DNA from 2 places in the Acidovorax sp. SDU_ACID1 genome. Region 2 is predicted to be linked to the other one. Evidence: riboswitches for the same ligand, from Rfam matches in the RefSeq annotation. Region 2 holds a riboswitch; the other holds the start of a gene.
The links. Region 2 has a riboswitch for glycine ahead of gcvT (glycine cleavage system aminomethyltransferase GcvT). Riboswitches for the same ligand answer to the same signal wherever they lie in the genome.
Positions count from the first base shown of each region.

Region 1: another riboswitch for glycine. It lies ahead of AAG689_RS24385 (D-amino acid dehydrogenase); the one in region 2 lies ahead of gcvT (glycine cleavage system aminomethyltransferase GcvT).

Region 1 is NZ_CP152342.1:5,023,364-5,026,760, reverse strand. Features, by position in the region: gene AAG689_RS24400 (MFS transporter) at 1-153, opposite strand, end outside; gene AAG689_RS24395 (helix-turn-helix domain-containing protein) at 276-1,028, shown strand; gene AAG689_RS24390 (hypothetical protein) at 1,219-1,623, shown strand; glycine riboswitch at 1,747-1,857, shown strand; gene AAG689_RS24385 (D-amino acid dehydrogenase) at 1,947-3,257, shown strand; gene AAG689_RS24380 (FIST N-terminal domain-containing protein) at 3,333-3,397, opposite strand, start outside.
Region 2 is NZ_CP152342.1:2,203,212-2,206,608, reverse strand. Features, by position in the region: gene gcvH (glycine cleavage system protein GcvH) at 1-206, opposite strand, end outside; gene gcvT (glycine cleavage system aminomethyltransferase GcvT) at 292-1,431, opposite strand; glycine riboswitch at 1,456-1,572, opposite strand; glycine riboswitch at 1,588-1,677, opposite strand; gene AAG689_RS10760 (TRAP transporter large permease) at 1,688-2,965, opposite strand; partial or broken gene AAG689_RS10755 (TRAP transporter small permease) at 2,962-3,362, opposite strand; gene AAG689_RS10750 (hypothetical protein) at 3,265-3,397, shown strand, end outside.

The DNA of each region.
Region 1 (3,397 bases), 2.3 Mb from region 2:
CATCCACGACACGCTGAGCTGGTAGGTCACCATCACGGTGAACGCGAACTTGAACAGGTTGTCGTTCGCCGCTCCGGCGAACTGCGTCCAGAAAAACGGTGCGAAGCGGCGCTGGCGCAGCAGGGCGAATTGGTTGGGGTGTGGCTCACTCATACGCGGGCTGAAGGGTGGAGAGGTGCCGCGCATTGTGCGCACAAACCCGCAAGCGGGCGGCGGTGCCACGCGACGTGTGGCGCAGGCACACTGGCGGTATCGCCAACAGATACTCTGCCGCCATGAGCACCACCGCCGACCTCGTCACCGCGCTGAAAAAGGAACTGAAGGCCGCCCAGATGACCTATGCCGACCTGGCGCAGGCCATCGGCATGGCCGAGTCGAGCGTCAAGCGCATGCTGGCCAGGGGCGACATGCCGCTGTCGCGCATCGACGCCATCTGCCGCGCGCTGCGGCTGGACTTCGCCGACCTGGCCCGCCGCGTGGCCGACAGCCAGCCGCTCGTTACCGAGCTGACGCTGGAGCAGGAAAAAGCCGTGGTGGCCGACAAGAAGCTGCTGCTGATGGCGATCTGCGTGCTGAGCCAGTGGACGCTGGAGCAGGTCGTGGCCGCCTACCGGCTGAGCGAGGCCGAGGGCATCCGCTACCTGGTGCAGCTCGACCGCATCGGCATCATCGAACTCAAGCCCCTCAACCGCTACCGCCTCAAGCTGGCCAAGACCTTCCGCTGGCGCCCGCACGGGCCGGTGATGCACTACTTCCGCGACCACGCGCTGCTGGACTATTTCTCAGGCGGCTTCGACGGCGCGGGCGAAGGCGTGCTGCTGGTGCACGGCTCCATCAGCCGCGCGCTCGCCCCTGCCTTCATCGAGCGCATGCAGCGCGTGGCGCAGGACTTCGCGCAGCAGCACCTGGCCGACCAACGCCTGCCCGAGGCCCAGCGCGAGGGCTACACGCTGCTGCTGGCCATGCGCAGCTGGGAGTTCGAAGCCTTCGGCGCCATGCGCCGCGCGGCGCCCGGCACCCACTCCTGAATCGATAGCTACTGGCGCTTTACGGGTAAGCGCTGGAGCCGTTTTCGGCTTGAATTCCCGCCGCCGACACACCTGTTCACAACACTTTGCCAAACGGCCACCAATGCCCTCCAAGCGTTGACCAGCGCACCCCACCATGGGCACCAGACGACACGGCTCCCGCCATATCGCCACCCACCAGGAGAACACCATGGCCCGCACCCTCTTCACCGCCGCCAGCCTGGCCGCACTAACGCTCGCGGCCGCGGGCGCCGCCCATGCCGCCACGAACGCGACCGTCGTGATCCAGTCCGGCATGCCCCATTACCAGGTGCAGTCCACCTACCCGCTGCCTCCGCCTCCGCCGCGCTACGAGCGCGTGCCCCCGCCGCGCCGCGGCATGGTGTGGTCGCAAGGCCACTGGGAATGGCACGGCAACCGCCATGTGTGGGTGCCCGGCCAATGGGTGCGCGTGCGCCAGGGCTACCACTACCGCCAGCCGCACTGGGAGCAGCGCGGCAACCAGTGGCACTACGCGCGCGGCGGCTGGGACCGCGACGGCGACGGCGTGCCCAACCGCTACGACCGCCGGCCGGACAACCCCTACCGCCGCTGACGGCCCCGTTCCCGCGGCGCGCTTTCGCTGGTACGATGCGCGCCGCAGGAGAGCGAACGGCAGCGCGCCGTTCCACCGAAGGCGCAAACTCCCATACACGCTCAGGTTCCGTACTGCACACCAACACAGCCGTCTGGAGAGCCGCCCTGCCATGCAGGGCGCACCGAAGGAGCAAGCACCGCGCGAGGACCGCGCGGCGTGAATCTCTCAGGTACCGAGGACAGGGGGAGCGGCAGCCAGACACTGGCGCCCGCTCGCTCCCAAAAGAGTAGCTGCTCGCGCGCGCCCGGTCTGCGCAAACCTTGAAAAAGGCTTGTAAAACCATGCGCGTGATCGTTCTCGGCGCCGGCGTCGTCGGCACCACTTCCGCCTATTTCCTCCAGCAACTCGGCCACGAGGTGACCGTCATCGACCGCCAGGCCGCGCCCGGTGCAGAGACCAGTTTCGCCAACGGCGGCCAGATCTCGGTGAGCCATGCCGAGCCCTGGGCCAATCCCGGCGCGCCGCTCAAGGTGCTGCAGTGGCTGGGCAAGGAGGATGCACCGCTGCTTTTTCGCCTGCGCGCCGACATGCGCCAATGGCTCTGGGGCCTGCAGTTCCTGCGCGAATGCACGCCCGCGCGCACACGCCACAACATCGAGCAGATCGTCAGCCTGGGCAGCTACAGCCGCAGCACGCTGCAGCAGCTGCGCGAGGACACGGGCCTGCAGTACGACCAGCGCACGCAGGGCATCCTGCACTTCTACACCAGCGCCAAGGAGTTCGACGCAGCCCTGGCTCCCGCAGAGCAGATGCGCGCGCTGGGCTGCCACCGCCGCGTGGTGAGCGCCGACGAGGCGGTGCGCCTCGAACCCGCGCTCGCGCACATCCGCCCGCTGCTGGCCGGCGCCACCTACACGGCCGAGGACGAGTCGGGCGACGCCAACCTTTTCACGCGCGAACTGGCCCGCGTGGCGCGGGCGGCGGGCGTGCAGTTCCGCCTGGGCTGCCACATCACCGCGCTGCACCAGGCGGGTGGCGCCATCGACCACGTGGAGATCACCGACGAGAACGGCCGCTACGAGCGCGTGCAGGGCGACGCCTACGTGCTCGCGCTGGGCTCGTTCAGCCCGCTGCTGGCGCAGCCGCTGGGCCTGCGCCTGCCCATCTACCCGGCCAAGGGCTATTCGGTGACGCTGCCTGTGCGCGATGCGGCCGCGGCCTATGAGGTGAGCCTGACGGACGACGAATACAAGCTGGTCTTCTCGCGCTACACCAGCGCACAGGGCGACCGCCTGCGCATCGCAGGCACGGCCGAACTGAACGGCTACGAACGCGCGCTGAACACCGTGCGCTGCGAGGCCATCGTGCACCGCGTCGAGCAGCTCTTTCCCGGCGCGGGCGATGCGAGCCAGGCCCAGTTCTGGAGCGGCCTGCGCCCGGCCACGCCGAGCAACGTGCCGCTGATCGGCAGGACGAAGTACGGCAACCTGTTCCTCAACACCGGCCACGGCACGCTGGGCTGGACGCATGCCTGCGGCTCGGGCAAGTCGCTCGCGCGCATCGTGAGCGGGCTGGTGCCGGAGCTGGACTTCGCCTTCTGCGGCATGCCCCGGTCCGCAGCCGCCACGCGGCCAGCGGCGCTGACCACCTGACTGCCAGGCAATGCTGCTTTTTTGATAGCTGGCAGCGCTTTACCAGCAAGCGCCAGAGGCCAAAAAGGCTTGAAACTAAGCGGTAGCGCCCGTGAACACGGTGAGCACCCCCGTGTAGCCGTACAGGCGGTGCGCGGCGA
Region 2 (3,397 bases):
ACGGGCATGTATACGTCGGCTGCGGCCTTCACCGACTCGACCACGCCGGCCACGTCGCCCTGCGCGAAGGTGGTGCCCACGGCGGGCAGGTCCACGAACACCACGTCGCCCAGCGCATCCTGCGCGTGGACGGTGATGCCGACGACGGCCGCTGCCGGGTCGGCGGCGTTGATCCATTCATGGTCCTTGGAAAACTGGATGCTCATGGGGGCTCCGTAAGAAAGTGGGAAGAAAAAGAGGGATTCGAGAAAGGCCAGCGCGCACTTTAGCCGCGCTTGCCGGCCGCGTTTGTCAGCCGCGGTAGTAGCGCGTCGGCACGAAGGGGGTGGCCGCCACCTCCATCGGCACGGCCTTGCCGCGCACGATGGCGTTCACGCGCGTGCCCACGGCCGCGAAGGCGGGCGCCACGTAGGCCAGGGCGATGGGCTTGTCGGCCGTGGGGCCCAGCAGGCCGCTGGTTACCTCGCCGATGCGCTGGCCGTCCTCGCTTTGCAGCTCGGTGTGCTCGCGCACGGGCACGCGCTCCAGCGCGATGAGGCCCACGCGCTTCCTCGCGAGGCTGGCGGGGGTGTCGATCTGCGCCAGCACCTTGTCCGCGCCGGGAAAGCCGCCCGCGCGCGCGCCGCCCGTGCGGCGCACCTTCTGGATGGCCCAGTTCAGCGCGGCCTCCGGCGGGGTGGTGGTGGTGTCGATGTCGTTGCCGTACAGGCACAGCCCGGCCTCCAGGCGCAGCGAGTTGCGCGCGCCCAGGCCGATGGGCTTGACTTCGGGCTGGGCGAGCAGCGCGCGCGCCAGGGCCTCGGCCTGGGCTGCGGGCACGGAGATCTCGAAGCCGTCCTCGCCCGTGTAGCCGCTGCGCGTGACGAAGCAGGGCGCGCCGGCGATGGTGAAGTGGCCGCCGGTCATGAACACCAGCTGCTCCACGCCGGGCGCAAGCCGCGCCAGCGCCGTGGCGGCCTGCGGGCCCTGCAGTGCGAGCAGGGCCTGGTTGGGCAGCGGTCGCACTTCGCAGCGCTGGCCGATGCGCGCCTGGATGTGGGCGATGTCGCCGCCCTTGCACGCGCCGTTGACGATCACGAACAGCGTGTCGTTGCCCTGGTTGAAGAACATCAGGTCGTCGATGATGCCGCCCTCGTCGTTCAGCAGCAGCCCGTAGCGCTGCTTGCCCACGGGCAGATCGACCACGTCCACGGGCATCAGCGTCTCGAACGCGGCCGCGGCATCGGGGCCGACCAAATGGAGCTGGCCCATGTGCGACACGTCGAACAGGCCCGCCGCCGTGCGCGTGTGGTGGTGCTCGGCCATCAGACCGGAGGGGTACTGCACGGGCATGGAATAGCCCGCGAAGGGCACCATGCGGGCGCCCAGTTCGATGTGCAGGGCGTTGAGGGGGTGGTGAGCAGGTCGGACATGGCAGTGGCGAAGGCAAATGGTGGAGCGATCTCTCGATCGCCGATTTGCCCCGCTGTCCGCTTTACCTGAGAGATTCACCCCGCCTGCATGGCATGTCGCGGGGCTTGCTCCTTCGGTGGGCCGCATGCTGCGCTGCGGCCTCTCTCCAGCAAGGGAAACGCCCGCATCCCTGCGGGCGTGTCGCCAGTCCTTTTGCCTGAGCGTTCGGCTGCTGCCTGCGCCTTCGGCGGCTTCCCTGGAGAAGCTCTCTCCTGGCGGGATGTGATTCTAGCCGCTAGCGCGCGTACACCAGGTCGCGCAGGAACAGCGAGATCGACGGCACGTAGGTGATGACCATCAGGCACGCCAGGATCACGCCCACGAAGGGCAGCAGGTGGCTGATGATGCGGTCCAGCGAGATGCGTGCCACCGTGCAGGCCGCGAACAGGTTCACGCCGAAGGGCGGGGTGATCATGCCCAAGGCCAAGTTCACCACCATGATCAGGCCGAAGTGCACCGGGTCGATGCCGAAGTGCATCGCCACCGGCGCCAGGATGGGCGCGAGCACGATGATGGCGGCGCTGGTCTCGATGAACATGCCGATCACGAACAGCGCCGCGTTCACGCCCAGCAGGAACAGGGCGGGGCTTTGCAGCACCTCCTGCAGCCAGCGGCCGATGGCGTCGGGCACGCCCGCGCGCGTGATGAGGAAGGCGAACAGCCCGGCGTTGGCGATGATGAACATGATCACCGCCGACGAGATGGCCGACTTGCGCAGGATGGCGTAGAGGTCCTTCACCCCGATTTCGCGGTAGATCAGCATGCCGACCACCAGCGCATAGAACACGGCCACGGCCGATGCCTCGGTGGGCGTGAACACGCCGCCGTAGATGCCGCCCAGAATGATGACGGGCATCAGCAGCGCCCAGCCGGCCTGCAGCAGGGCCTTGCCGAAGGGCATGCGGCCGTCGCCGTCATGCTTGCCCCAGCCCTTCCACTTGCAATACACCCACACGAACAGCATGAGCGCGCCGCTGATCAGGATGCCGGGGCCGAAGCCGGCGATGAACAGCTCGCCGATCGACACCTCGGCGCTCACGCCGTAGAGGATCATGGGGATGGACGGCGGGATGATCACGCCCAGCTCGGCGCTGGTGGCCTGCAGCGCGGCGGCGTAGCTCGTGGGATAGCCGTGCTTGATGAGCGCGGGAATCAGGATGGCGCCGATGGCGAATGTGGTCGCCACCGACGAGCCCGACACGGCCGCGAAGATCATGCAGGTGAGCACGCAGGTCATGGGCAGGCCGCCCTGCACGCCGCCGACGATGCTCTTGGCGAACTCCACGAGCCGGCGCGAGATGCCGCCGGTCTCCATGAGGTTGCCCGCCAGGATGAAGAAGGGGATGGCCGCCAGCGGGAACTTGTTGATCGAGGTGAACATTTCCTTCACCGCGATCAGCATGTTGGCATTGGCCGCCTGGATGCCCAGGATGGACGCGAGGCCGATGGACACGGCCACGGAAATGGTGAGCGCGAAGCACAGCACCATGGTCGAAATCATCACGGCGGTCATTGCGCGGTCTCCAGTTCTTCACGGCGCGGGTCGAGCAGGTTGCCCACGATGCCGGGAATGCAGAACAGCCCCCCACCGGAATGGCGAGATACGCCCAGAACATGGACACCGACTCCAGCCCGGCCATGGTCTGCACGCCGCCGCGCTGGGCGTAGTCCCAACCCCACCAGATCAGCACGCCGATGAGGGCGAGCGCAGCCAGGCACACCACCCAGTCGAGCGCGCGGCGGATGGCGGGCGGGCTCCAGCGGTAGAGCACGTCCACGCTGACCATGGCGCCCTGGCGGAAGGCCAGGGGGATGGCGAGGAACACCATCCAGATGAGGCTGAAGCGGATCAGCACCTCGGTCCATTCGGCGGGTTCCTCGAAGACGAAGCGCATCAGGATCTGGAACATGCCGAGCGCCGAGGCGATCGCCAGCATGGCGCAGG